DNA from 3 places in the Arthrobacter sp. Y3222053 genome. Region 3 is predicted to be linked to each of the others. Evidence: predicted binding sites of a transcription regulator. Region 3 holds the regulator's gene; each other region holds the start of a gene.
The links. Region 3 encodes HrcA, which represses chaperone genes, less so after heat shock. Its sites were predicted from a motif close to TTNGCACTCGNNNNNNNCGAGTGCNAA; they were not measured.
Positions count from the first base shown of each region.

Region 1: a site for HrcA is predicted at 3,200-3,226, ahead of AC5RUW_RS00985 (Hsp20/alpha crystallin family protein). Genes of this name have one in related genera too.
Region 2: a site for HrcA is predicted at 7,562-7,588, ahead of groL (chaperonin GroEL). Genes of this name have one in related genera too.

Region 1 covers NZ_JBNHIA010000001.1:201,665-211,021, reverse strand. The annotation lists gene AC5RUW_RS01005 (SGNH/GDSL hydrolase family protein) at 1-794, opposite strand, end outside; gene AC5RUW_RS01000 (phosphoribosyltransferase) at 900-1,571, opposite strand; gene AC5RUW_RS00995 (SDR family NAD(P)-dependent oxidoreductase) at 1,662-2,414, shown strand; gene AC5RUW_RS00990 (hypothetical protein) at 2,434-3,147, opposite strand; gene AC5RUW_RS00985 (Hsp20/alpha crystallin family protein) at 3,320-3,766, shown strand; gene AC5RUW_RS00980 (ATP-binding cassette domain-containing protein) at 3,939-6,365, shown strand; gene AC5RUW_RS00975 (class I SAM-dependent methyltransferase) at 6,388-7,146, opposite strand; gene AC5RUW_RS00970 (M20 family metallopeptidase) at 7,296-8,621, shown strand; gene AC5RUW_RS00965 (AbgT family transporter) at 8,665-9,357, shown strand, end outside.
Region 2 covers NZ_JBNHIA010000008.1:66,536-75,892, reverse strand. The annotation lists gene AC5RUW_RS15920 (lipid II:glycine glycyltransferase FemX) at 1-467, shown strand, start outside; gene AC5RUW_RS15915 (threonine/serine exporter family protein) at 555-2,399, shown strand; gene AC5RUW_RS15910 (siderophore-interacting protein) at 2,474-3,319, opposite strand; gene AC5RUW_RS15905 (uracil-DNA glycosylase) at 3,355-4,254, opposite strand; gene AC5RUW_RS15900 (cation diffusion facilitator family transporter) at 4,361-5,368, opposite strand; gene AC5RUW_RS15895 (transporter substrate-binding domain-containing protein) at 5,365-5,862, opposite strand; gene AC5RUW_RS15890 (DUF3263 domain-containing protein) at 6,028-6,303, shown strand; gene AC5RUW_RS15885 (LytR C-terminal domain-containing protein) at 6,336-6,983, shown strand; gene AC5RUW_RS15880 (cold-shock protein) at 7,196-7,402, shown strand; gene groL (chaperonin GroEL) at 7,745-9,357, shown strand, end outside.
Region 3 covers NZ_JBNHIA010000002.1:291,120-300,457, forward strand. The annotation lists gene lepA (translation elongation factor 4) at 1-1,760, shown strand, start outside; gene hemW (radical SAM family heme chaperone HemW) at 1,757-2,989, shown strand; gene AC5RUW_RS05615 (DUF4870 domain-containing protein) at 3,048-3,488, opposite strand; gene AC5RUW_RS05620 (DUF3097 domain-containing protein) at 3,567-4,421, opposite strand; gene hrcA (heat-inducible transcriptional repressor HrcA) at 4,614-5,624, shown strand; gene dnaJ (molecular chaperone DnaJ) at 5,745-6,878, shown strand; gene AC5RUW_RS05635 (16S rRNA (uracil(1498)-N(3))-methyltransferase) at 6,882-7,646, shown strand; gene AC5RUW_RS05640 (GerMN domain-containing protein) at 7,692-8,621, opposite strand; gene AC5RUW_RS05645 (PhoH family protein) at 8,937-9,338, shown strand, end outside.

The sequences.
Region 1 (9,357 bases), on a different contig from region 3:
TCGACCATGGCGGCGACGGCGGCCATGCCCTCACGGTTCGGATGGAAGGGCAGGGGAGCGTCCTCGCCGCCCGGACGCAGCGCCGCGCTGGTCCACGGCTCAGCCGACCACGCGTGGTGCTCCCCGCTGGCATCCGCGACGGCCACCAGCTCACATCCCGCGGTTGCCGCGGCCTCCTCGGTGGCCCGCTTCAGGGCGGCTGCAAGCCGGCGTGCCCGGGCCGCCTGCCGGGCGGACAGCACCGGCACCCGGGTGCGCGGATCCGGAGGAACGACGGTCAGGTATTCCACGAAGAGGATCCTGGCCATGGGGGCCCGGCGCCGCAGCAACTGTGCCACCAGCAGCATGGATGCCGGAAGCAGGGCAAGGTTCCGCGGGGCGGCGGCAGGCACCGCCGCTGCGCGGACCAGATGTGCGGCGCGGAGCAGCGGCACGCTGCGGGCCGGCAGGCCGGCGAGCATCAGCGCTGTCGCGTAGCCGATGTCGTTGCCGCCCACTGTGACGGTCACCAGCCGGGTGTCGAACGTCAGCGCGTCCGCCTGAGGAGGCTGGCCGTGCTGCCGGGCCCACAACACCTGCGCGGTCGTCGCCCCGGAGCTGGTGGCGTCCACCAGGCGCATCCCGAGCCGTTCGGCCAGCAGATGGGGGTAGTTGCCGGTGGTCCGCCGGGCCTGGGCCACGGAGCCTGCGGCACGCGGCCCGAGGCCGGGGCCGGAGGCGAAGGAGCTGCCGAGGGCAACGTAGCGGGCGCCCCGCCACTGCGGGGAGCCGGCGGCCCCGGAAGCTTCCTCCATAGGGTCAATTGTCGATTTCAGCGCGGGCTATGGCCATCTGTCGGCACCGGTTTGGCCTGCCCGGCCCCGGATTGCGGCTTCCGGATCGCGGACCGGCGCGGAGCCTCAGCCGGCGGCGAGCAGCCCGGTCACCTCGGCGTCCGTGGTCTGCGGAAACTGCCCGTACGCCATTCCCACCGCCGCCAGGCGCGGCGGCTGGTACGGGACGACGACGTCGTCGGCCAACCCGCCGACGGCGTCGGACGCGCCCCCGCAGCTTACGGGGGCGGCGGCGACCAGCCGTTTCGCCCCGGCGGCCCGCGCGGCCAGCAGGGCCGCGCGCATGCTGGCGCCGGTGGCCAGGCCGTCATCGACCAGCAGCACCGTCCTGTCCTGCAGCGACAGCGGCCCCCGCCCCCGGCGGTACAGTTCCTGCCGCCGGTGCAGCTCGCGCTCCTCCGCCTCGGCCGCGGCCTCGAACGCCACCGCGGCGCGGGCGGCGCCGTCACGTGCCTCCCACCGCCGGTACACATCGTCGTTGACCGCGCGGACCAGCTCACCGGCCACGCCGGCCAGCGCTCCCACGGCGAGTTCGGGCTGGGCGGGATGGCCGATCTTGCGGACCAGGAGCACGTCCAGCGGCGCGTCGAGGCCGGCCGCCGCCTCCGCGGCCACCGGAACGCCCCCGCGCGGCAGGCCGAGCACCAGCAGGCCGGGCGCTCCCCGCCAGGGCTGCAGTGCCGCGGCCAGCTGCCGGCCGGCGTCGTGCCGGTCCTGATATCGCTGTGTCCCGTCCACGCTCCACACGCTAGGAGCCGCCCGCCCGGGGTTCAAGGACGCCGTAGACGATCGTTGCCAAAGTTTCCGGCAACGGCAAAGGTGTAACCCATGAGAAAAACAGCACTTGTCACCGGAGCCACCTCCGGGCTGGGCGGTGAGTTCGCCCGCCAGCTGGCCGAGCGCGGGCACGCAGTGGTCCTGACCGGCCGCAACGAAGCCCGGCTGAAGGAAACGGCGGAGGAACTGGCAGCGAAATGGCAGGTGCCCACGGAGTGGCTCGCCGCCGACCTCGCGACGGCCGACGGCGTTGCGGCCGTCGCCGCACGCGTGGCTCAGCCGGACATCGGCATCCTGGTCAACAACGCCGGCTACGGGCTGAAGAACGACTTCCATGCGAACCCCCTGCAGGACGAGGTCGACCACTTTAACGTCCTGGTGTCCGCCCCGCTGCAGCTCTCCCACGCTGCGATCAACGGCATGCTCGCCGCCGGCGGCGGCACCATTCTCAATGTCGCCTCCGTGGCCGGGTTCCTGCCGCGCGGCACCTACAGCGCCGCCAAGGCCTGGGTCATCAGCTTCAGCCGCTGGGCCAACATCCACTACAAGGGCCGGGGCGTGAACGTCACCGCCGTCTGCCCCGGTTTTGTCCACACCGAATTCCATCAGCGCATGCAAATGGACAAATCCGTGTATCCGAACTGGATGTGGCTGGATGCTCCGCGGGTGGTCCGCGAAGCGCTCGCGGACGCCGACGCAGGCAAGGCCGTCTCCATTCCCACCAAGCGGTACAAGGTGCTGGCCGCCATCGGCGCCCGCGGCCCGCAGCGGCTCGTGGCCCGGATCGCCGGCCGCGGCCGGTAGCCGGGGCAGAGCCGACAGGTCAGGCCGCCCGGTCCAGATCGGCGCGGGTGAGCCCGGCTGTCCCGGCCGGACGGACTGCGCCGGAAGCCTCCGAAGACGCGCGGGTGAGCCCGGCCGGGCGGCTCTTGCGGACGGCGTTCTTGCGGATCGCGGACTTCACCGGCGAGAGGGCGGCCCCGGGGCGCGGGCAGGTCCCGGTTCCCGGGCCGGCCGGCGCCGACGCCGGAACCAGCTGCGTCCGCGGCGCCGCCGCAGATGCCGCCCTGGACGGTGCCAGGGCCCGCTGCACCTCGGGCGTGCCGGTCGCGCCTGCAGGGACCAGGGCTGAGAGGAACTCCTCGCGCGCGGCCGAGGTTGCCGCCAGGAAGGTCCGCAGCGCCTGGGCCTCCTCGCGGCGGGCTCGAACCTCCGCCGCCCGCCGCACCCGGCCGCAGGCCAGCCAGACCAGCACCAGCAGGGCGATGCCGGTGAGGTAGATCAGCGCCAGTCCCAGGGGCAGCGAGGCCGCGCTGCCGGAGAACAGCCCCAGCGCGGCCGCGGTGAGCCAGGCGGCGGACGCTGTTCCGGCGGCCGCCCGCGCGCGTGCCTCCGGCGGGGCCTGGTGCCACCACTGCCGCAGAGCTCGGACTCCGTCAGCCGGGGAATACCGGCGAAGCACAGATGCGGCGCGGCGCACAGCGGCGAAGCGGACGGGTGCGGGCTGCCCGTCGGCAGCCGGCATCGGAACGGACACGGTGACCTACCTTCCACACAGCGTGGGCGAATGAAAGACGGGAACAGGAGAGTTAGCACTCTCCGGTTGCAAGTGCTAATCTACCGACGAAGTTGAGCGAAGCCAACTCAACTTCGGCGAAGACCTATCAGCACGATGCTTCATCGACTGCGAGTTGAAGGAGTTGATTGTTTTGGACCGATTCGATCCCATCCGCGAACTGGACCGCTTTGCCCAGGCCATGCGCCGCGAAACCCTGCGCGGGATGCCCATGGACCTCTACCGCGAAGAGAACCGGTACGTCCTCAGCGTGGACCTGCCCGGCGTGGACCCCGGCTCCGTGGACATCGACGTCGACGGCCAGCTGCTGACCATCCGCGCCGAGCGCACCCTGCACGGCGGCGAGGGCGTCCAGTGGCTGAACCGGGAACGCGAGGGCGGCTCCTTCCTGCGCCAGCTCAGCCTGGGCCGGGAAATCGACACCGCGAACATCACCGCCCACTACGACAACGGCGTCCTCAACGTCGTGATCCCGATCAGTGAGCAGGCCCGCCCGCGGCGCATCGAAGTGCAGTCCGGTTCGGCTGCCGACGCCGCCGCCGGATCCCCGACCCGGCAGGTCGAGGCAGCCACCGCGTAGCCCACGGCGGATCGGGCCCGCGGACCGGTGTCCGCGTAGCCCACAGCGGATCGGGCCCGCGGACCGGTGTCCGCGGGCCCGAAAGCGGTCAGGACCTGTCCGCAGGGACATGGACACCCTCTGGCTGCCCATGACAGCATTTCGGCCGTCGGCAGCCGAGAGGGGAGAAGCCATGGAGCGCAGCACGGCAACAGAGGAAGAGTCTGCGGTCCATGCACCGGCCAGCCATGCGCCGGTCGGCGGCGCAGCGGCCGGCAGCCGGGGCCGGGACGCCATCCGGGTGCTGGGCGCCCGCGTGAACAACCTCAAGGACGTCACCGTCGAGGTCCCCAAGCGGGCGCTGACGGTCTTCACCGGCGTGTCCGGGTCCGGAAAGAGCTCGCTGGTGTTCGACACGATCGCCGCCGAATCCCGCCGCCTGATCAATGAGACCTACAGCGCCTTCCTGCAGGGGTTCATGCCCGCCCTGGCCCGCCCCGAGGTGGACCGCCTGGAGGGACTGACCACCGCCATCTTGGTGGACCAGGAGCGGATGGGCGCCAACCCGCGCTCCACCGTCGGCACGGCCACCGACGCCAACGCCATGCTGCGCATCCTGTTCAGCCGCCTGGGGCAGCCGCAGATCGGCTCGCCCAACGCCTATTCCTTCAACGTTCCCTCGGTGCGGGCCAGCGGGGCCATCACCGTCGAACGCGGCGGCAAAACGAAGGCGGAAAAGGCGGTGTTCAACCGGCTGGGCGGCATGTGCCCCCGGTGCGAAGGCATGGGTGCGGTCACCGACTTCGACCTCACCGCCCTGTTCGACGCCGGCAGGTCCCTCAGCGGGGGCGCCCTGCTGGTGCCCGGCTACAGCATGGACGGCTGGTACGGGCGGATCTTCTCCGGCTCCGGCTTCTTCGACATGGACAAGCCGCTGGGCCGCTACACCAAGCGGGAGCTGCACGACCTGCTCTACCGGGAACCCACCAAGGTCAAGGCCGACGGCATCAATGTCACGTATGAGGGGCTGATCCCCAAGATCCAGAAGTCGATGCTCTCCAAGGACCGCGAGGCGATGCAGCCGCACATCCGGGCCTTCGTGGACCGGGCGGTCACCTTCACCACCTGCCCGGACTGTGAGGGAACGCGCCTGTCTCCGGAGGCGCGGTCCTCGAAGATCCGCGGCATCTCCATCGCCGACGCGTGCGCCATGCAGATCAGCGACCTTGCCGAATGGATCCGGGACCTGGACGAGCCGTCGGTGGGCCCGCTGCTGGCCGGGCTGCGGCACCTGTTCGACTCGTTTGCCGAGATCGGCCTCGGCTACCTGTCCCTGGACCGGCCGGCGGGCACCCTTTCCGGCGGCGAGGCGCAGCGCACCAAGATGATCCGGCACCTGGGCTCCTCGCTGACCGACGTCACCTACGTCTTCGACGAACCGACCGTCGGCCTGCACCCGCATGACATCCAGCGGATGAACCGGCTGCTGGAACAGCTGCGGGACAAGGGCAACACGGTGCTCGTCGTCGAGCACAAGCCCGAGACCATCGCGATCGCCGACCACGTGGTGGACCTCGGCCCGGGCGCCGGCGGCGCCGGCGGCACGGTCTGCTTCGAAGGCACCGTCGAGGGCCTGCGCCGCAGCGGCACCCTCACCGGCCGGCACTTTGATGACCGCGCCTCGCTCAAGGACACGGTCCGGTCCGCGACCGGCGCGCTGGAGGTCCGCGGTGCCTCCACGCACAACCTCCGGGACGTCGACGTCGACATTCCGCTGGGGGTGTTCTGCGTCCTCACCGGGGTGGCCGGATCGGGCAAGAGTTCGCTGATCAACGGCTCCGTGGCGAAGCGCGACGGCGTGGTCCTGGTGGACCAGGGGCCGATCAAGGGGTCGCGGCGGTCCAATCCCGCCACCTACACCGGCCTGCTGGAGCCGATCCGCAAGGCTTTCGCCAAGGCCAACGGCGTCAAGCCGGCCCTGTTCAGCTCCAACTCGGAGGGCGCCTGCCCGGCCTGCAACGGCGCCGGAGTCATCTACACCGACCTGGGCGTCATGGCCACGGTCGAATCCACCTGTGAGGACTGCCAAGGCCGGCGCTTCCAGCCCGCCGTGCTGGAGTTCACGCTCGGCGGGCGCAACATCGCCGACGTGCTGGCCATGCCGGTCACCGAGGCCCGGGAATTCTTCGGCGCCGGGGAAGCCCGCACGCCCGCGGCACGGAAGGTGCTCGACCGGCTCGCCGACGTCGGGCTCGGCTACCTGCACCTCGGGCAGCCGCTGACCACCCTGTCGGGAGGCGAGCGGCAACGGCTGAAGCTGGCCGCGCAGATGGCCGAAAAGGGAGACATCTACGTCCTGGACGAGCCCACGACCGGGCTGCATCTGGCCGACGTCGAGCAGCTGCTGGCCCTGCTGGACCGGCTGGTGGAGTCGGGACGCACCGTGATCGTGATCGAACACCACCAGGCGGTGATGGCCCACGCCGACTGGATCATCGACCTCGGCCCCGGTGCCGGGCACGACGGCGGCCGCGTGGTCTTCGAGGGCACGCCGGCGCAGCTGGTCGCGGACCGGTCCACGCTGACCGGACAGCACCTGGCCGCCTACGTGGGCGGCTGAGCTGGGCGCCTGAGCCGGCGGTTCAGGCCGGGACCGAGGCCGCCACGATGATTTCCCGGCTGGCGTCGGGGTCCAGTGGTCCGCCGTTCCAGTCCCCGAACCAGTCGACGCGGACAAAGCCGCCCTCCGCCAGCAGGACCGCCAGCCGGGCCGAGGACGTGAACCGCAGGGTGCTGCGGCTGGCGAAGGCCGCGCCGTCGGCCAGGAACCGGGTGCGCTCCTCGAAGGTGACCAGGACGGCGCCGTGCTCCTCCTCAGCCACATCAAGCAGCGACCGTTCACTGGCAATGTGGCCCGCCGAGGTCTCCGACAGCTCGGGCCCGTCCTCCGCCGAATCCCAGCCCAGCCAGGCCCGGGCGGCGGGGTTGCGGGATTCGAACAGGAACCTGCCGCCGGGCGCCAGCCGGCTGCGCACGGCCGCCAGGGTTCCCCGGATGTCGTCCTCGTTCGGCAGGCACTGGAACGCGTGGCCGGTCATCACCGCAACGTCGTAGGGCCCGTCCGGTGCGGCGTCGGCCGTGCCGTCCACCCAGCGCACCGTACCCGCACCGGGACGGGCCCGGCCCGCCGCCAGCATGCCCGGCGCCGGATCAACGCCTGTCACCGTATGACCGGCCGCCGCCAGCCGCACGGCGAAGGACCCGGTCCCGCAGCCGACGTCCAGCACCCGCAGCGGAGCGGTCCCGATCAGCCCCGCATAAAAGTCCGTGTCCCAGCTCCCGGCGTTCTGTTCGTCGTACAGCGCCACCAGGCGGGGCTCGGCATAGTGCAGGTCTTCCACGATCCTCCAGGGCTTGGGTCGGGCCGCGAAGTTCCGCCGCGCCGCCGAGGGAGAAGCATAGCGTCGGCGTCCGCGGGCGGGACAGGCCCGGCGCCGCAATACGTTAACAGGTGGCCGCGGGGAACCTGGACGGTTCTAGGGTGGGCTCTATGAACCAGCCCACCCAGCCCAGCAGCAGCTACCTCGACCGCCTGGAGTCGGAAACCGAGGCCCGCCGCAGCACTGCCCGCACGGAGGCGTCGCCGTTCGCCGGCGCGCCGGGGCAGCTGGCCGAGGCCGTTGAGCAGCGCGTTGACGCCCTCGCCCCGGAGCTGGCCGCGCTGGCGGCCGCGCTGCACGCCGACCCGGAAACTGCCTACCAGGAGCACCGGAGCGCTGCCCGCATCGCCGGCCTCCTCGAGCGCCACGGGATCCAGGTCCAGGCGGGAGCGCACGGCGTGCCGACGGCGCTGCGCGCCGAGGCCGGCAGCGGGGGCCCGGCCATCGCGGTCCTCGCCGAATACGATGCGCTGCCCGAGGTGGGACACGCCTGCGGCCACAACGTCATCGCGGCCGCCGGCACGGGCGCGTTCCTGGCGCTGGCCGAAACGCTTCGGGCCGATCCGCACGCCTTCCCGGGCCGGGTCGTGCTCCTCGGCACCCCCGCCGAGGAGGGCTACTCGGGCAAGGAGGTCCTGGCCCGGGCCGGCGCGTTCGACGGGATCGACGCCGCGATCATGGTCCACCCCTACGGCTACGACCTGGCGGACCAGGTCTGGCTCGGCCGGCGCCTGCTGACCGTCACCTTCACCGGCGTCGCCGCGCACGCCTCGGCGCAGCCGTTCATGGGCCGTAACGCGCTCGACGCCGCCACCCTCACCTACCAGGGCATCGGCCTGCTCCGGCAGCAGCTGCCTCCGGTGGACCGGGTGCACGCGGTCATCGCCGACGGCGGCACTCGGCCGAGCATCATTCCCGAGCGGGCCGTGATGAAGCTCTACGCCCGCTCCAAGTACCCGGAGACCCTCCGTGAGCTCAGCCGCCGGCTGGAGGACGTGGCCCGCGGCGCGGCCCTGATGACCGGCACCGGCGTGGAGCTGGCCTGGGACGAGCATCCGCCGTCGCTGCCGGTGCGCACCAACCAGGCACTGACGGGCCGCTGGGTTGCCGCCCAGCGCCGTCGGGGCCGCAGCCCGCTGCCCGGCGGCGTGGTGTCCGAGACGATCGCCGCCTCCACCGACTTCGGCAACGTCAGCTACCGGATTCCCGGCATCCACCCGCTGATCGGCATCGCCGACGCCGACGTCGCCCTGCACACCCGCGAATTCGCCGCCGCCGCCGGGTCCCCGGTCGCCGGACGCGGAGCGGTCGACGCCGCCGCCGGACTGGCCCTGACCGCGCTGGACTACCTGTGCGACCCCGCCCTGCGGGACGCCGTCGCACAGGAGTTCGCCGACGCCGGCGGACCGGTGGACGTGCCCGCCTACTTCGACTGACCCCTGCACCGTCATCCGATCTGCCCACGAGGAGGAACACCGCATGAGCGCAGCACCCGCCGGGGCAGGCCCCGGCTCTGCCCGCCGCACTGACCGCCTGCTGGCGGGCATTGAACGGGCAGGCAACAAGCTGCCCGACCCGTTCCTGCTCTTCCTGATCCTGTTTGCCGCAGTGGCCGTGACCTCCACGCTGATGGCCTGGGCGAACGTCACCGTCCGGGTCCCGGGCAGCGACGAGGACACGGTGATCAAGGGCCTGTTCACCGGGGAGGGGCTGGCCTGGTTCACCACGACGCTCGGGGAGAACTACCTCGGCTTCCCGCCGCTGGCCACGGTCCTGCCGATCCTGCTGGCGGTGGGCGTGGCCGAGAAGTCCGGGCTGCTGGCCGCCTTGATCCGCCGCGCGTTCGGGTCCGCGCCGCGCTGGGCCCTGCCCTACGCCGTCGGGCTGGTGGGCGTGGTGGGTTCGATCATGGCCGACGCCGCGTTCGTCATCATTCCGCCGCTGGCGGCCCTGGTCTTCCGCGCCGCGGGCCGGCACCCGGTGGCCGGGCTGCTGGGCGGCTTCGCCGCTGCCGGAGCCGGCTACTCCACCTCGCTGGTGGTCACCAGCCTCGACGCGCTGTTCGCAGGCATCACGACGGCGGTCACCGAGACCCTGCCCGACCCCGGGGCGCCGGTGAACCCGCTGTCCAACTACTTCTTCAACATCGCCTCATCGGTGGTGCTGATCCTG
Region 2 (9,357 bases), on a different contig from region 3:
CGCGGCTGCGCTCCTTCGAGTACTACCAGCGGTTCTGGAGCAACTTCGTGGAGGCCGGCCAGGGCCGCTTCTACTTCGCCTTCGAGGACGGCGAGCCCTCCGTGGGCGCCTTTGTCATCGCCTACGGCTCCAAGGGCACCTACAAGGACGGCGGCTCCAAGCCCAAGCGCAGGCAGTACGGCGACTCCCACCTGGTGCAGTGGACCGCCATCACCGAGCTGAAGCGGGACTTCGGCATCAGCGAATACGACTTCTGCGGCACCCCGCCCAGCGACAAGCTCAAGGACAAGGACCACCCGCACCACGGGCTGGGCCTGTTCAAGACCAGCTTTTCCAAGACGGTCACCGACTTCGTTGGGTGCTATGACCTGGTGGTGCACCCGGTGCGGTACCGGCTCTGGAACGTCATCGGGGAGCGGGCGGCACGCCAGATCTACTGGCGCCGCCACCACCAGCCGTTCTACTAGGAACACGGGCCCGGGCGGTCCGCAGCACAGGCGTGCAGGGCACGCAAGGCACAGCAGCTAGCCCGCAAGGGCGGGAGGGGTGAGTTATTGGACAGGACACCCGATGCGGAGGAGCGCAGCTCCGCATCGAACACGGCGCCGGCGGCCGGCCCCATCCCGGTGATTCAGGCCCCGGGGCTGCCGAGGCAGCAGCCCAAGCCGCCGGGACGGCCCCCCGCAGGGGCGGCGGCGGCCGCAGTCACCGGCGAGCTGAAGAGCACCAGGCCCAAGCCCCCGCCGCCCACTGACACGGTGACCGGCACGACGGTGCCCTCCGGGGCGCCGGCCACGGCCGCGGTACGCGCTGCAACACGGGCGATCCGCACGGTCCGCAGCCGGCGGCCGCCGACCGCAGGTGCCCCGGGCAGGTCGACCACCACAGCCAAGCCGCCGGGCACGGCCAAGCCCGGCGCGCCCCGGACCACGGGCACGACGGCCAAGCCGGAGCGGCACGTTCCCTCCGCCAGCCGGCCCGACCGCTCCACCGCGGCCGCCCGCCGCATGCTGCGGCGCCTGGTGCAGGGTGAGGCGCCGCCCACTCAGGCCATGTCCCTGGTGGAGCGCCTGGCCGGCAGCCCCTATGCGAATCCCGTCCGCACGGCCGGGGCCGATGCCAGTGCCCGCAAGACCCTGGACTTCGCCCTCGGCCTGGCGGAGACCATGTTCCGCTACGGCGCAGGGGCCCTGGAAGTCGAGACGGCGATCATCGCCGTCACCGCGGCCTTCGACCTGGACAGCATCGAAGTGGACATCACCAACCAGTCGGTGCTGCTCAACTACTCGCCCAAGGACCAGACACCGATCACGGTGATGCGGGTGGTACGGTCCTGGACCAACAACTACGCGGGTCTGGCCCTGGTGCACCAGCTGGTCACCGACATCGCCGACGGCGGGGTGAGCCGGGCCGAGGCCGCGGTGCGCCTGGACGAGATCAACCAGCGGCCCAAACCGTTCCCCAGATGGGCCGTCACGGCGAGCACGGGTGTCTTCGCCGCCTCCATCGTGGCGTTCATCGGAGGCAGCCCGCTGGAATCCCTGATCGGGTTCGGCAGCACCATCCTGGTCAGCCTGCTGCAGCGGCTGTTCGGGCGCTGGCGCATCCCCGACTTCTTCACCACCGCGGCCAGCGGCTTCCTGGTCACGGCGCTGGCGCTGGCAATCTGGGCGCTGGGCGAAGCCGGCGCCTGGCAGGCGCAGGTCTCACCCGGGCTGGTCGTCGCCGGCGGCATCCTGCTGCTGCTGCCCACCGGACGCCTCGTCTCGGCCGTGCAGGACGCCATCAACGGGTTCCCCGTGACCGCCTCCGGGCGCTTCCTGTCCGCGTTCCTGTCCTTCGCCGCGATCGTGGCGGGCATCGCCGTCGGCCTGGTGCTGGGAGCCCAGATGGGGCTGCCCCCGCTGGCGGTCACCACCGTCACCGGGTCGCAGTACGGGTTCGTTGTCACCCTGGCCCTGCTGGCGGTCGCACTCGGGACCATCAGCATCACCGAGCAGTCGCCGATGCGCCTGATCCTGCCCACCGTGGGCGTCGGCCTGGCCGGCTACCTGGCGCAGCTGCTGGCGGAGGCCGCCGGCGTCGGCCCCCGGCTGACCCCGGCCGTGGCCGCCGTCGCCATCGGCGTGCTGGCCCGGGTGGTGGCGCTGCGGATGGGGGCGCCACAGCTGATCGTGGCGGTGCCGGCGATCCTCTTCCTGTTCCCGGGGCTGAGCATCTTCCGCTCCATGTACGGGCTGACGATCGGCATCGACGACATCTCCGGCGGAGTCGTCGGACTGTTCAACGCCCTGACGGTCATCCTCGCGATCGCCGGCGGAGTGGTGCTCGGAGACAACATGGCCCGCCCCCTGACCCGCTCCTTCACCGGAGTCGAGCGGCGGAACCGCCGCCGCTGACCTAAGTCCTCAGCAAATACGAAGAGGCGTCCGCTCCCGTGGGGAGCGGACGCCTCCTGCTGTTGGCGGCGGAGTCAGAGGATTTTGCCGACCGGCGTCCGCTTTTCCGCCTGAAAGGCGTCTTCGGTCCGCCCGGCGGCCCAGTACCCGGAGAGCGAGACCCGGGACCGGTCCAGGCCCCGATGGCTGAAGAAAACGTCACGAAGCGACTTCATGGCCTCCCGCTCCCCATGAGCGAAGACCTGCACGGCGCCGTCGAGCCAGGGAGCCGCGGCGACGGCCCGCGCGAGCAGACCCGGAGCCGGGTCCTCGTCGCGGTAGAGCCAATGCAGCTGCACACCCTCCGGGGCCCGCAGGACCTGCCGGTCGGCCGGGCCCTGCACCTCCAGGAAGGCCTGCCCGACGGCGGCGGCGGGCAACGCCTCCAGGGCGGCCGCAGTGGCCGGCAGCGCCGATTCATCCGCGGCGAAGAAGTACCAGTCCGCCTCGGGATCGATGGTGAACGCGCCCCCCGGTCCGGAGAAGCTCAGGGTGTCGCCCGGCCGGGCGGAGTCGGCCCAGGGCCCGGCGATGCCCTCGTCGCCGTGGATGACGAAATCGATGGCCAGTTCCGCCGCCTCGGTATCCACCCAGCGGATCGTGTAGGTGCGGGACACCGGCCACTGCTCACGGGGCGAATCCGCGCGCATCTGCTCCAGATCCGTGCCCTCCGGGACCGGCCGCCCGTCCGGCCCGAACCAGATCTTGCAGTAGGAATCGGTGCAGTCCTTGGGCTGGAACCGGAGGAAGTTCGGTCCGCCGGCCACGATCCGCACCATGTGCGGGGTCAGCTGCTCGCGCCGCAGCACCTCCAGGAACACCAGGGGCCGGGCGGGTCGCCGGGGAGCGCCCGGGGGAGGGGAAAGAGGCTCAGCGGGCACGCGGTGGATCTCCTAGCATCGCGGGGGACTTGCCTCTACCGTACCGCTTCGAGGCGCCAGTCCACCGGCGTCGCCCCCTGGGCCTTGAGCAGCATGTTGGTCCGGCTGAACGGCCGGGACCCGAAGAAACCCTTGGAGGCGGACAGCGGGCTGGGGTGCACGGATTCAATCCGCGGAGCCCCGTGCAGCAGCGGGACCACGGACTGCGCGTCCCGGCCCCAGAGGATCGCCACCAGCGGGGCGTGGCTGCCGTCGGCCAGCTTCCGGGAGGCGACGGCCTCGACTGCGAGGGAGGTGATGTCCTCCCACCCCCGGCCGCGGTGGGAGCCTGCGTTGCCCGCTTCCACGGTCAGCACCCGGTTCATCAGCAGCACGCCCTGATCGGCCCAGGCGGAGAGGTCCCCGTGGGCCGGCGGATCGACGTCCAGGTCCGCCTTCAGCTCACGGTAGATGTTGCCGAGGCTGCGCGGCAGCGGCCGGACGGCGGCGTCCACGGAGAAGGACAGGCCGACGGCGTGCCCGGGCGTGGGATAGGGATCCTGGCCCAGCAGCAGCACCTTCACCTCCGCGAGCGGGCGGGTGAAGGCCCGCAGGATGTTCCCGGGGGCGGGCAGGATATCGGCTCCGGCGTCGCGCTCCGCGGCGAGCTCCGCCAGCAGGGACCGGATCTTTCCGGCCACGGGGGCCAGCGCTTCGGCCCAGTCCGGGGCCATGGAGGCCAAGGGATCGGCGTCCCCGGCGCGCCCGGCGGTCTCGGTCTCAGCGGCGAGGGGGAACGCCGTCGGCGCGCCCTCCCGGCCGTTAGGCGTCCAGGCCCTCCGCGGCGGTCGGACGGGGGCCGGCCCGCCCTCCGGCGCTGCCTCCGGCCGGCCGTTTCCGCCGGAGCCGGAAGGGAGGGGAAGGTCGAACAGCGCGGGCTGGTTGGTGGTGCTCACTCCACCAGTCTTGGCCAAACCGGCGGGAAAAGACAGTTCGCGGCCACCTGTGTCCGGGCCACCTGAATCCGGGCCTCCTGGCCGCTGCCGTACCCGGCCTGAAGGCTCACGCGCCGTGGGGATCCTCGCTGCCGCCCTGCCGGACACCGCTGCTGCCGCCCACTTCCTCGGGAAGCTCCGGGACCGGGACCAGCACGGTGTCCCGCAGTTTCCAGTCCAGCTCGATGCACCCGGCGCGGGCGGCGTTCAGCTGCCCCAGGGTGAGTTCGCCGTCCACCGGCACCACGAAGGCCTCCACGTGAAAGACATGGCCCTGGTCCCGCATCCGGGTACCGGCCGCGGCGACCCAGGGAAGGCCGAGCAGGTAGCGGGTGACCTTGTCGGCCAGCGGATGCGGGCGGTGGTCGTCGAAGGTGGTGGCCCGGGTGTCCATCAGATCGGTGACGGCCGCCCGCATGTTCCGCAACCCGTCGCGCAGGATGCCGGCGGCTATGAACAGGGCCGCGGCGGAGTCTGTCCACCAGAAGCCGAGGCCGATGCCGGCCACGCCCACGATCGTGCCGGCCGAGGTCATCCAGTCGGCACGGTTCATGTCGGCGTCGGCGTACAGGACCTTATTGTGCAGCCGTTTGGCCAGCTTCATTTTGGCCCGGCCCAGGAAGACCGGCGGAATCCCCGTCACCGCCATGACCGCGATCATCAGCCACCCCAGCCACAGGGTGGTGCCGAACAGCTCAATGGAGCCGATGGGCGGGCGTTCCCCGCCCAGCAGCCCCGAGACGGAGTCATAGATCAGGAAACCGCCCATGGCGACCAGCGCCACCGCCGCCACGAGGTGCGCGACGCCGATGGACCGGTGGTAGCCGTACGGATAGCGTTCGTTGGGTGGCCGGGCGACAACCCGCACCGCGAGCAGGAATGCCAGCGGGGGAATAATGGAGAGCAGGTCTTCGATGCCTGCGGCCCGCATCGCCTGCGAACTCCCCATCACCAGGAACACCAGGGTGACGGTTACCGCAAGCACCCCGATGGTCAGCCATTCCAGCCGCACCGCCCGGCGCAGGATCGCGGCTTCCTCCTCGGGCAGTTCCGTGCGTCCGAAGCGTGCAGTCACTTCTCCTCCCCATGGTCGGCGAGAAACTCTTCGAGCTCCATCAGGAAGGCGTTTTCGCCGAGTGCGGCCGCCATCACCATCTTCCGTTCCTTGCCGTCCGCGCCTGTCGACGTGCCGTACGGGGCGCTCAGCGCGGCTTTGTCCGTCCACGGGCTTGCCTCGCTCAGGCCGCCGATGACCAGATCCAGCTGCCCCTCCTTCAGCTGGTCCATCAGTGCCTCTTCGCCGGCCGCATGCCAGGCGACCTCGGCTCCAAGCTGATCCGCGAAGCGGCGGACGAGGTCCACCTCGGAGCCTGTGGGCTCGGCGCCGGCAACGGAGGTGAACGGGGGATTGTGGGAGATGCCGACCCGCAGTTCCCCGCCCCGGACCCTGTCGAGGGTTCCGTCCGGATCCGCCGGCAGGCATGCCGTGAGCATCAGAATGCCGAGCAGTGCCATCGTGATGAGTCTTAACGTGCCCGCGAAGGCGGCAGGGCCATGGTTCTTTCCCATAGGGGAACCATAGCCCGGAGCACGCCGTGGCACGCCGGCCCCGTGCCACGGCGGAATGACAAGCCTGTGATTTCCGGACTAGCATTGAACAGGGCGCCGCGGAACCGCGGCGCCGTCCAGACAGCGAAGGGAGAGCGCGTGGCACAGCCGGCCGAGGCCTTTTCGTTGGAGGACGCGGTCGATCCCGAGAGCCCGCTCACTGCGCAGGAGCAGCAGATGCTCGCCGTTGAACGCGCCTGGTGGAAATATGCGGGCGCAAAGGAGCAGGCGATCCGCGAGCTTTTCGGACTCTCCGCCACCCGCTATTACCAGATCCTCAACTCGCTCATCGATACCGAAGAGGCTCTGGCGCACGACCCGATGCTGGTCAAGAGATTGCGTAGACTGCGTACGACCCGCCAGCGCGCCCGCAGTGCGCGCCGCCTGGGCACCGACGCCTGAATCCGCTCCTGAAGACAGGACTGAAAGACCCGATGAGCAAGTACCCGCGGGATGAATTCGATAAGGTTCCCGAATCCTCCGCCCGGCAGGGCGTGCACCGTGAGCGGCTCATTCCGGCCCGCTCCAATGGGCTGGGCCTGCTGATCACCGTGGGGGTGCTGGCTCTCGTCGTGGGACTTGCCGCCTATTTCGTCCTGCCGAGGCTCGGCATCGGAGCAGGCGCCCCGGCGCCGGCCGACTCGCCCACCGCGGCCGCAGCGGAGGAATCCCCGACGGTCGGCCCCGAGACGACGCCTGAGGGCGCTGAAGACGGTGCCGGGGACACAGAGGCCGAAGACACCGGATCCTCCGCAGAGCCTGAGCCCACCGACGAGCCGACCCCTGAACCGAGCGAGGAACCGGCCCCGCAGCCGGACCGCACACAGCCTGTGGTCGTGCTGAACGGAACCACCGTGGGTGGTCTCGGCGCGAGCATCTCCGGCCGCATTGGGCAGGACGGATGGACCACCGCGCAGGTCGGAAACTGGCAGGGCCAGCCGCTCCAGGGATCCGCGGTGTTCTACAGCACCGAGGACCAGCGGATCAACGCCGAGGCGCTGGGAACGCTGCTCGGAATTCCCGCCGTGCAGTCGCCGGGCTTCGACTACGTGACGGTCGCGGCCGGACCGGGCTTCCGGTAACCGGGGGCGGGGAGGAAAAAGCCCTTTCGTTAAATCTCCATAACATTCCATTTCCTCCGTGTGCAGCCTCCGCGGTGCTGGTTAGAGTGTTGCCAGCCGCGGGGCCCGCTGAATTACGTTGCGTTTTCGCCCGTCTTTCCGCAGCAACTTCGGCCATTCTTTACCGCGGCCAGCAGGGCCGCGGCGCGGGGCACAAGAAATTGGAGAAACACATGGCGCAGGGGATCGTCAAATGGTTCAACGGGGAGAAGGGGTACGGGTTCATCACGGTCGATGAGGCCCAGACCGATGTCTTTGTCCATTGGTCAGCCATCCAGGCCACGGGGTACCGCACCCTCGAGGAGGGCCAGCGGGTGGAGTTCCAGATAGGACAGGGGCAGAAGGGCCCCCAGGCGGAGGACGTCAGGGCCCTTTCCTAGGTTGGACGGCGGCGTCCGCCGCGGTGGCGACACCGCCGGGCGACGTTCCTGAAGAGGCAGCACGAGGGGACGCAGGGGAAACCCGGCGTCCCCTCCGGCTGTCCGGGCCGGCTTTGCCGGATCGCTTGCACTCAAGTGGCGGGAGTGCTAATTATTGACTTAGCACTCTTACCGGACGACTGCTAAGTCGGTGGTGTTGAGTGAACCCGCAGGCCACCGGGGTGATGGCAGGGACCGTACGTACCTAGATCGTGCGGGCCGGGCCAGCCGTCGCGGGCGCCCCAGGTCGGAATGCAGCATCTACGCTCCAAGCATGAGAGTTCCGGAAGGACGATAGCCGTTATGGCCAAGATCATTGCATTTGATGAAGAGGCACGCCGGGGCCTCGAGCGAGGCCTGAACACCCTCGCCGACGCCGTCAAGGTCACCCTCGGCCCGCGTGGCCGCAACGTGGTCCTCGAGAAGAAGTGGGGCGCTCCCACGATCACCAACGACGGCGTGTCCATCGCCAAGGAGATCGAACTCGACGATCCGTACGAGAAGATCGGCGCCGAGCTGGTCAAGGAAGTTGCCAAGAAGACCGACGACGTCGCCGGTGACGGCACCACCACGGCGACCGTTCTGGCCCAGGCCCTGGTGAAGGAAGGCCTGCGCAACGTCGCTGCCGGCGCCGACCCGCTGAGCCTGAAGCGCGGCATCGAGAAGGCCGTCGAGGCCGTGACCGCGCAGCTGCTCGACTCCGCGAAGGAGATCGAGACCAAGGAGCAGATCGCGGCGACCGCGTCCATCTCCGCCGGTGACAAGCAGATCGGCGACCTGATCGCCGAGGCGCTGGACAAGGTCGGCAAGGAAGGCGTCATCACGGTCGAGGAGTCCAACACCTTCGGCCTCGAGCTCGAGCTCACCGAAGGCATGCGCTTCGACAAGGGCTACATCTCCGGCTACTTCGTCACCGACGCCGAGCGCCAGGAAGCGGTCCTTGAGGATCCGTACATCCTGATCGTCAACTCCAAGATCTCCAACGTGAAGGATCTGGTGGCCGTCCTCGAGAAGGTCATGCAGTCCAACAAGCCGCTGCTGATCATCGCCGAAGACGTCGAGGGCGAGGCCCTGGCCACCCTCGTGGTCAACAAGATCCGCGGCACCTTCAAGTCCGTCGCCGTGAAGGCTCCGGGCTTCGGCGACCGCCGCAAGGCCCAGCTGGCCGACATCGCCATCCTCACCGGAGGCCAGGTCATCGCCGAGGAAGTCGGCCTGAAGCTGGAGAACGCCACCCTCGACCTGCTGGGCCGTGCCCGCAAGGTCGTCGTCACCAAGGACGAGACCACCATCGTCGAAGGTGCCGGCGACGCCGAGGAGATCGCGGGCCGCGTGAACCAGATCCGCGCCGAGATCGAGAACTCCGATTCCGACTACGACCGCGAGAAGCTGCAGGAGCGCCTGGCAAAGCTGGCCGGCGGCGTCGCCGTCATCAAGGCCGGCGCAGCCACCGAGGTTGAGCTCAAGGAGCGCAAGCACCGCATCGAGGACGCCGTGCGCAACGCCAAGGCTGCCGTCGAGGAAGGCATCGTCGCCGGCGGCGGCGTCGCCCTCATCCAGGCCGGCCAGAAGGCCTTCGCCAACCTGGCCCTGGAAGGCGACGAGGCCACCGGCGCCAACATCGTCAAGGTTGCCATCGACGCTCCGCTGAAGCAGATCGCCCTGAACTCCGGCATGGAGCCCGGCGTGGTCGTCGACAAGGTCCGCGGCCTGGAAGAGGGCTTCGGCCTGAACGCCGCCACCGGCGAGTACGAGGACCTGCTGGCCGCCGGCGTCAACGACCCGGTCAAGGTGACCCGCTCGGCGCTGCAGAACGCGGCGTCGATCGCCGGCCTGTTCCTCACCACCGAGGCCGTTGTCGCCGACAAGCCGGAGAAGGCCGCTGCGGCCGTTCCGGGCGGCGACGACATGGGCGG
Region 3 (9,338 bases):
CCCTGGCCGACCGCATGCTCCAGCTGACCGGCGTCGTCCAGCCCCGGGACATGAAGGCCCAGTACCTGGACCGCATGGACATCGAGCGTGAGCGCGGCATCACGATCAAGTCCCAGGCCGTGCGCATGCCGTGGGAACTCGACGGCGAGTCCTACGCGCTGAACATGATCGACACCCCGGGGCACGTGGACTTCACCTACGAGGTGTCCCGGTCCCTGGCCGCCTGCGAGGGTGCGATCCTGCTGGTCGACGCCGCCCAGGGCATCGAGGCGCAGACGCTGGCCAACCTGTACCTGGCCATGGAGAACGACCTGACCATCATCCCGGTGCTGAACAAGATCGACCTGCCGGCCGCCCAGCCGGAGAAGTACGCCGAGGAGCTGGCGAACCTCATCGGCGGCGACCCGGCGGACGTACTGAAGGTCTCGGGCAAGACCGGCATGGGCGTCGAGGCCCTGCTGGACAAGATCGTCGCCGAAATCCCCGCTCCCGTCGGTGATGCCAACGCGCCGGCCCGGGCCATGATCTTCGACTCCGTCTATGACACCTACCGCGGCGTGGTCACCTACGTCCGCGTGGTGGACGGCAAGCTTTCGCCGCGCGAACGCGTGCAGATGATGTCCACCCGCGCCAGCCACGAACTCCTGGAGATCGGCGTCAGCTCGCCCGAACCCACCCCGTCCAAAGGCCTCGGCGTCGGCGAGGTCGGCTACCTCATCACCGGCGTGAAGGACGTCCGTCTCTCCAAGGTCGGCGACACCGTCACCAACCTGGCCAAGCCGGCTGCCGAGTCCCTGCCGGGCTACGCGGATCCCAAGCCCATGGTCTTCTCCGGCCTGTACCCCATCGACGGCGCCGACTATCCGGTGCTGCGCGACGCGCTGGAAAAGCTGATGCTCAACGACGCCGCGCTGGTGTACGAGCCGGAAACGTCCGCGGCGCTGGGCTTCGGCTTCCGGGTGGGCTTCCTGGGCCTGCTGCACCTGGAAATCACCCGTGAGCGCCTTGAGCGTGAGTACAACCTGGACCTGATCTCCACCGCGCCCAACGTCGAGTACGAGGTCACGCTGGAGGACAACAAGGTGGTCACCGTCACCAACCCCAGCGAGTACCCCGCAGGCAAGATCAAAGAGGTCCGCGAACCAATGGTCTCGGCCACGATCCTGGCGCCGAGCGAATTTGTCGGCGCCATCATGGAGCTGTGCCAGTCCCGCCGCGGCGTCTTGGGCGGCATGGATTACCTCTCCGAGGACCGGGTGGAAATCCGGTACCGCCTGCCGCTGGCCGAGATCGTGTTCGACTTCTTCGACGTGCTCAAGTCCAAGACCCGCGGCTACGCCTCGCTGGACTGGAAGGCCGACGGCGAGCAGGTGGCCGACCTGGTCAAGGTCGACATCCTGCTCCAGGGCGAGCAGGTGGACGCCTTCAGCTCCATCACGCACAAGGACAAGGCCTACAGCTACGGCGTGATGATGACCGGCAAGCTGCGCGAGCTGATCCCGCGGCAGCAGTTCGAGGTCCCCATTCAGGCCGCCATCGGCTCGCGCATCATTGCCCGCGAATCCATCCGCGCCATCCGCAAGGACGTGCTGGCCAAGTGCTACGGCGGCGACATCTCCCGTAAGCGGAAGCTGCTGGAGAAGCAGAAGGAGGGCAAGAAGCGCATGAAGATGGTCGGCCGCGTGGAGGTGCCCCAGGAGGCCTTCGTGGCCGCCCTGTCCTCTGACGAATCCGCCGCGAAGGACAAAGCCAAGAAGTGACACCCAGCGCTCTTCCCCTGGGTGATCCTGCACCGTCGGACGGCCTGCTTCCCGCCCAGGCGGCCGACGGCGCCGCGCAGCGGAACTTCGGGCTGTACGTCCACATTCCGTTCTGCGCGGTGCGCTGCGGCTACTGTGACTTCAACACCTACACGGCGCGTGAACTCGGCGGCGGGGCCTCGCAGGACGAATACGGCGGCACCGCGCAGCAGGAGGTCGTCTTCGCAGCCCGCGCGCTGCGCGGCTCCGGCGTGCCGGACCGGCAGCTTGGAACGGTGTTCTTCGGCGGCGGCACGCCCACCCTGCTTCCGGCCCGGGACCTCGCGGACATTCTCGGGGCTGCTGTCGCCGAGTGGGGCCTGGCCCCGGGCGCGGAAGTCACCACCGAAGCCAACCCTGACTCGGTGACCCCGGAATCGCTGCGCCTGCTGGCCGACGCCGGTTTCACCCGGGTCTCCTTCGGCATGCAGTCCGCCGTGCCGCACGTGCTGAAGGTGCTGGACCGCACCCATAATCCCGCACGGGTGCCCGATGCGGTCCGCTGGGCCCGCGACGCCGGCCTGAACGTCAGCGTCGACCTGATCTACGGCACGCCGGGGGAGTCGATGGCGGACTGGCGCCGGTCAGTGGAGGAGGCGCTCAGCTACGAACCCGACCACATCTCCGCCTACGCGCTGATCGTGGAGGACGGCACGCGGCTGGCCCGGCAGATCCGCCGCGGCGAGGTGCCGGCAGTGGATGACGACGACCACGCGGACAAGTATCAGCTGGCGGACGAACTGATGTCGGCCGCCGGCCTGCAATGGTATGAGGTGAGCAACTGGGCGCGCACTCCGGCCGATGAGTGCAGGCACAACCTGGCGTACTGGCGCAGCGACGACTGGTGGGGCATCGGTCCCGGAGCCCACTCGCACATGGGCGGGGTGCGCTGGTGGAACGTCAAGCACCCGGCCGCCTATGCGGCGCGGCTGCAGTCCGGGCAGTCCCCTGCAGCTGGGCGGGAAACACTGGACGCGGACACGCGGTACCTGGAGGACGTCATGCTCCGCGCCCGGCTGGCCGAAGGCCTCCCGGTGGCGTCCCTGCACGGCTCGGGACGGCAGGCGGTGGCCGGGTTGATCGCCGACGGGCTCGTGGAGCCCGCGGCAGCCTTTGCGGGGACTCTGCGGCTGACCCTGCGCGGGCGGCTGCTGGCCGACGCCGTGGTCCGCAGGCTGCTGCCGGACTAAGCCCGCCCGGCAGGCGGGTGCCGGGCTGGCCCCGGCCGGCGGGGCCAGCGTCGGGCCGTCAGCGGATCCGGCGCAGGTTCCAGCGGTAACGGTGGGGACGGCCGCGGTTGACTTCAATTCCGGCGCGGACCGAGGCGACCGCCACAAAGATCCAGATGACCGCGTTCAGCACGGCGAACAGCCCGCCCACTCCGGGCAGGAACGCCAGCAGCCAGGCCACAAGCGCCAGGATGGTCGGCGGGAGGGTGAAGTTCAGCGCTTCCTTGGATTCCTGGGCCGTGAACGGGCCCCGGTCACGGAAGACCAGATAGATGATCAGGGAAGGGACAAAGCCCAGGATGCCGCCGAAATGGGCCAGGGTTGCCCACTGGCGGTCCTCCGAGGCAGTGAGCGGCAGAGCGTTCGCGGGCGCGCCCTGGTACTCCGGCCGTGTTCCCGCGCCGCGCTCGTCGGGCTGCCGGGGCGGGTGGTTGGGGCGTGTGTTGGACACGGTCTGCATTCCTCCGAGCTCGTGACGCCTTGGTTCAGTGCACGATGGTTCTGATCTTACAAGGGTACTGGCTGCCGGCCGGCCGGCTCACGCCCCCGGGACGGTCAGGAAGTCGATGACCTCCTCAACCCGGCCCAGCAGCGACGGCTCCAGATCGGCATAGGAGCGCACGCCGCCCAGGATCCGCTTCCAGCCCGCCGCGGCGTCGGCGTGGTCGGCATGCGGCCAGCCGAGGCCGCGGAGGATGCCGGTCTTCCAGTCCTGCCCGCGCGGAACCTCCGGCCAGGCGGCCAGGCCGAGCGCGGCGGGCTTGACCGCCTGCCACACGTCCACGTAGGGGTGCCCGACGATCAGCACGTTGCCCGCCGCCCCCTTGGACGCCATGACCTCGGCGGCGATCCGGGACTCCTTGGAGCCGGGCACCAGATGGTCCACCAGCACCCCCAGGCGGCGCTGCGGGCCGGGCTGGAAGTCGCGGACCGCGCCGGCCAGGTCGTCGATGCCGTGCAGGGGTTCGACGACGATGCCTTCGACCCGCAGGTCATCGCCCCACACCTTCTCCACCAGCTCGGCGTCGTGCTTGCCTTCGACCCAGATGCGGCTGGCACGCGCCGTGCGGGCGCGCATCCCTTCGACCTTCACGGAGCCGGAGGCGGTCCGGGCGGGCCTGGCGGGGGCCGGCGCCTGCGTCGGCGGCACCACCTCCACCGGCTGCCCGTCCACCAGGAAACCGAATCCGAGCTCGAACGAGCGGCGCTTGCCGTGCCGGTCCTCCAGCACCACCAGGTGCATGCCGCCGGATTTCTCCACCCGCACGACGGCACCCACCCACCCGGTCTGCACGTCTTCGAGGACCAGGCCGGGAACAGCCTGTTCCTGCGGCAGCTTCCGGCGGGTCGGGGCGGCGAGGTCCTGTGGTCCCCATTGGGAATAGTCGGGCACGGGCGTCCTTCTGTCGGAGCGGTTCACGGAGCCTGCCGGCGCAGTCGCTTCCGGGCCCTTCCGGGCGGGGCGGTTCAATGCTAGCAACGGGGCCGATTCATATTAGACTTAGCACTTGAAGACTGCGAGTGCTAAAGCAGCCGGCGGCCGGCCCACGGACCCGCCGGCCTGGACGGACGAAGGAGGTAACGCATGAGCGAGCCGCGCCGGCTCGAGGTGCTCCGGGCCATCGTCGAGGACTACGTCCATTCCCGGGAGCCGGTCGGTTCCAAGGCCCTCGTCGAGCGCCACCACCTCGGCGTTTCGTCCGCCACCATCCGCAACGACATGGCCGCCCTCGAGGAGGACGGGCTGATCGTCGCCCCGCACACCTCCGCAGGACGGATCCCCACCGACAAGGGCTACCGGCTCTTCGTGGACCGGATCTCCGACGTCAAGCCCCTCTCGGGAGCCGAGCGCCGGGCCATCCAGACCCTGCTGGAAGGCGCAACCGACCTCGACGACGTCATGGACCGCACGGTGCGGCTGCTTGCCCAGCTCACCAGCCAGGTCGCCGTCGTGCAGTATCCGCACCTGGGTGACGCCAAGGTGCGGCACATCGAATTCGTGCTGCTGGCCCCCGCCCAGGTGCTCGTGGTGCTCATCTCGACCACCGGCCGGGTGGAGCAGCGGGTGCTGACGGTGCCGGAGACCGTCGAACCCGACCTGCTGGACCTGCGGCGGCACTTCCTCACCGCCCTCGCCGGAGCGCCGCTGAACAGTCTCGCGGCCCCGCTCGGCGAATGCCTGCACACCGTTCCCGAGCGGCTGCGCCGGACCGCCGCCGCCCTGGCCCGGTGCCTGGAGCAGCTGGCGGGCAACAACCGCGAGGACCGGATCGTCATGGCCGGCACCGCCAACCTGGCCCGCTCCACCGTTGACTTCCCGCTCAGCATCGGCCCGATCCTCGAAGCGCTCGAGGAACAGGTGGTCATGCTGCGTCTGCTCTCGGAAATGCAGCAGGACGCCCGCGGCGTGTCGGTCCGCATCGGCAGCGAGAATGAGCACGGGAGCCTTGCGGAGGCCTCCGTGGTGGCTACCGGCTACACACCGGACGCGTCGGCCAAGGTGGGCGTGCTCGGCCCCACCCGGATGGACTACCCCAACACCATGGCGGCGGTGCGCGCCGTCGCCCGCTATCTGTCCAGGATCCTGAACAACTAGGTTTTGAACAATCACAGCGTCCGTGCACACCATGGAGACCGGTCAGCACCACCCAGCCGACGTGCGGGTGCCGGCAGCCGCGCCGCATGGACGCGGGCTATACAGGAAGCGATGTAACGAGTGAGCGACCACTACCAGGTCCTCGGGGTGTCCCGGGACGCCACCGGAGAAGAAATCAAGAAGGCCTACCGGAAACTGGCCCGCAAGCTGCACCCGGACGTGAACACCGCGCCCGGCGCCGCGGACGAGTTCAAGGCCGTCACCCATGCCTATGAGGTCCTGTCCGACCCCGAGAAGCGTCGGATCTACGACACCACCGGCAACGAAAACGGCACCGATAACGGGTTCGGCGGAGGCTTCGGCGGCCAGGGCTTCGGGTTCCAGGACATCTTTGACACCTTCTTCGGCGGCGCCGGCGGCGGCGGGCGCGGCCCGGCGTCGCGCACCCGCCGCGGACAGGACGCGCTGATCAACGTCCGCATCGACCTGCGCGACGCCGTGTTCGGCACCGACAAGAAGATCGACGTCGAAACGGCCGTCGTCTGCCCCACCTGTGACGGCAGCTGCTGCCAGCCCGGGACCTCCCCGCGCACCTGCGACATCTGCCACGGCACCGGCCAGGTCCAGCGCTCGGTCCGCTCCATCCTGGGCCAGGTCATGACCACCGCGCCCTGCGGCACCTGCCAGGGCTACGGCACCGTCATCCCCGATCCCTGCCACGAATGTGCGGGGGAGGGACGGGTGCGCAGCCGCCGCACGCTGACCATCCGGGTGCCCGCGGGCGTGGCCACCGGCACCCGCATCCAGCTTTCCGGCCAGGGCGAGGCCGGCACCGCCGGCGGCCCGCAGGGCGACCTGTACGTGGAGATCCGGGTCAGCCCCGACCCCACCTTCACCCGCGACGGCGACGACCTGCACGCGACCCTGACCGTGCCGATGACCGCCGCCGCGCTGGGGACCACCGTTACGCTGGCCACCTTCGACGGCGACCGGGAGGTCACCGTCAAGCCCGGCACCCAGTCCGGTGAGGTCACCGTGCTGCGCGGCCTGGGCGTGACCCACCTGCGCGGAGCCGGCCGGGGAGACCTGCACGTGCACCTGCAGGTGGAGACCCCCACCAAGGTCGACGCCGAGCAGGAGGAGCTGCTGCGCCGGCTGGCCGAGCTCCGCGGCGAGCAGTACGCCGAAGGTCGGCTTTCGACCTCCGGATCCGGTGTCTTCGCCAAGCTGCGCGACCGCCTCGGCAACCACTGATCCATGACCAGCCCGATCTTCTACGGCGACCCCGACGCCGTCGCCGCCGCGACGCCGGGGGCGACGTTCGTCCTTGACGGAGCCGAGGCCCGGCACGCGGTCTCGGTGAAGCGGCTGGCAGCGGGCGAGGACGTGGACATCGCGGACGGCCGGGGCCTGCGCCTGGCCGGACGGGTGCTTGCCGCCGCGCCGGCGCGCCTGGAGGTGGAGGTCCTTGCCCGGGTCGAGGAGCCGGAACCGGAGGGGCGGTTCATTCTCGTACAGGCCCTGGCCAAGGGCGACCGGGACCTGCAGGCGGTGGAATCGGCCGTCGAGCTCGGCGTGGACGAGGTGGTTCCGTGGCAGGCGGACCGCAGCATCGTCCGCTGGAACGCCGACAAGGCGGCAAAGGCCCGGGCCAAGTGGCAGGGCCTTGCCGCGGCCGCAGCCAAGCAGTCGCGGCGGGCGCGGATTCCCGAGGTCGCCGAGGTTGCCACCTCCCGCGCGCTGCCCGGGCGACTGGCCGACGTCGGCCTGGTCCTGGTCCTGCATGAAGAGGCGGACGCGCCGCTGGCCGCCGTGCTGGCGGCCGCCGCCGAGCGGTACAGCCGCGGGATTGCCGTCGTGGTGGGTCCGGAGGGCGGCATCTCGCCCGCGGAGCTGCAGGCGCTGCGGGAGGCCGGCGGCGTCGTCGTGCGCCTCGGCCCGCACGTGCTGCGCTCCTCCACCGCGGGCCCTGCGGCCCTGGCGGTCCTGGCCTACGAGCTGGGTCGCTGGGATACGGCCTGAGCGCGCCGCGGGACCCTGTCCGGCGGGAGCCCGTGTGCCGGCATGCTAGTCGCCGGCAACCCGGATCAGCTTGGAATCCTCATTGGTGCCGTCCTCGCCGTGGTGGACCCGCAGCTGGTAATCGCCGGGGGGCAGCTCCACGTCGAAGCTGAAGCTGCCGGTGTCGCCGGTTTCGGCGTCCAGGTCCGCAAAGCCCTCGGCCGTCGGCTCCGGGGCGGGCCTGCCGTCCGCCGCCAACCGGTCCACCCGCCAGGCCAGCGGTGCGCCCTGGGACACGGCGGTGCCGCTGACATGGACGGTCCCGGCGGATCGGTCCCCGTGCTGGGGTTCGATGATCCAGATGGGTGCCGTCAGGCTGGGGTCGCGGGTGAGGGCGCCGTCCAGAGGCTCGTGCCCGAAGGCCACGTAGTCGGCCTTGCCGTCCACGAGGACCACCACGCTGGACTCCTGCCCGTAGGTGGTCAGGCCTGCGTTGTGCGCCGCCGCTGTGGCGGTGTACACCAGCTGCTGCACCGCACGGTGGGCGACGCCGGCGTCCAACGGGGCCTTGAAGGCATCCGAGGAGATGTCCACGGTGATCACGTTGCGGCCCGAGATGGAGGCGCTGACCTTCTCGGCCGGCTGCCAGGGGGTGAAGTAGTCGCTGTCCAGGGGAACCTGGCGCGTCATGGCCGCCACGGCCTCGCCGATCGGGTCCGCGGAATGCTCCGACGGGAGGAACTCCCGGTACAGCTGGATGTCGGAGCCGTTGCGGCCCAGCCAGTACACGGGGTTCAGGTGCCGGGTCCGGCTGTCGTCGGCGGGGGCGGTCACGGCCATCGTCGAATCCTGTACCGCCGCGGTGCTGAAGGAGGTGGGCATGGAGGTGGTGGCGTTCTCGGCCACCACTCCGCAGGAACAGAGGCCGGACAGGGCTGCGGCGGCGGCGGCTGCGTGCAGCCGCCGGGCGGCGGTTCTTCCGCGGTGGGCGCCCATCGTCCTCCTCACGGATCCAGCGTTCCCTCATACGTTGTGCTGCGCCCGGCACCGGGCACGCCTTACAGCTTCGCACGGCCCGCGGCGCCGGATGCCGGGATTTATCCCCCTGCGTCCGGACTGCAACACGATTGAGACAGAGCCGATGCCGGGGCGAGACCTGCCGCCGCGGGGGGAGGGGCGGTCCGTTGGCATATCCAGTAACATTAACCACGAGGCTTCGCCGCCGGACCGGCGCCGGACCCCGACCACGCCGGAAGCCACCGGCATCCATACTTCCTAAGGGGCGATGAAAGGCCTTCCAGGGCCGCATTTATGACCGAATCTTCAGCTGGAACGCGAATTCCTGGTACGGAAACCCGCACCATTGTCTTTGACTCCACCGAACAGATGGTCCAGTCTCTGGGCGCCAACGATGAGGCGCTGAAAACGATCGAGGCCGCCTTCCCGCAGATGAGCCTGCATGTGCGCGGCAATGAGCTCTCCCTCACCGGCCCCGCTGCCGACGTCGGGCAGGCCGACCGCCTGGTCAACGAAATCCGCGTGCTCGCGCGCAGCGGAACCCGCGTCAGCCCCCAGGTGCTCGAGCAGCTGGTCATCATGCTGCGGGAACAGAGCGCCGACCGGCCCGCCGAGGTGCTGACCCAGAACATCCTTTCCACGCGCGGCAAGACGATCCGGCCCAAGACGCTCAACCAGAAAAACTACGTTGACGCG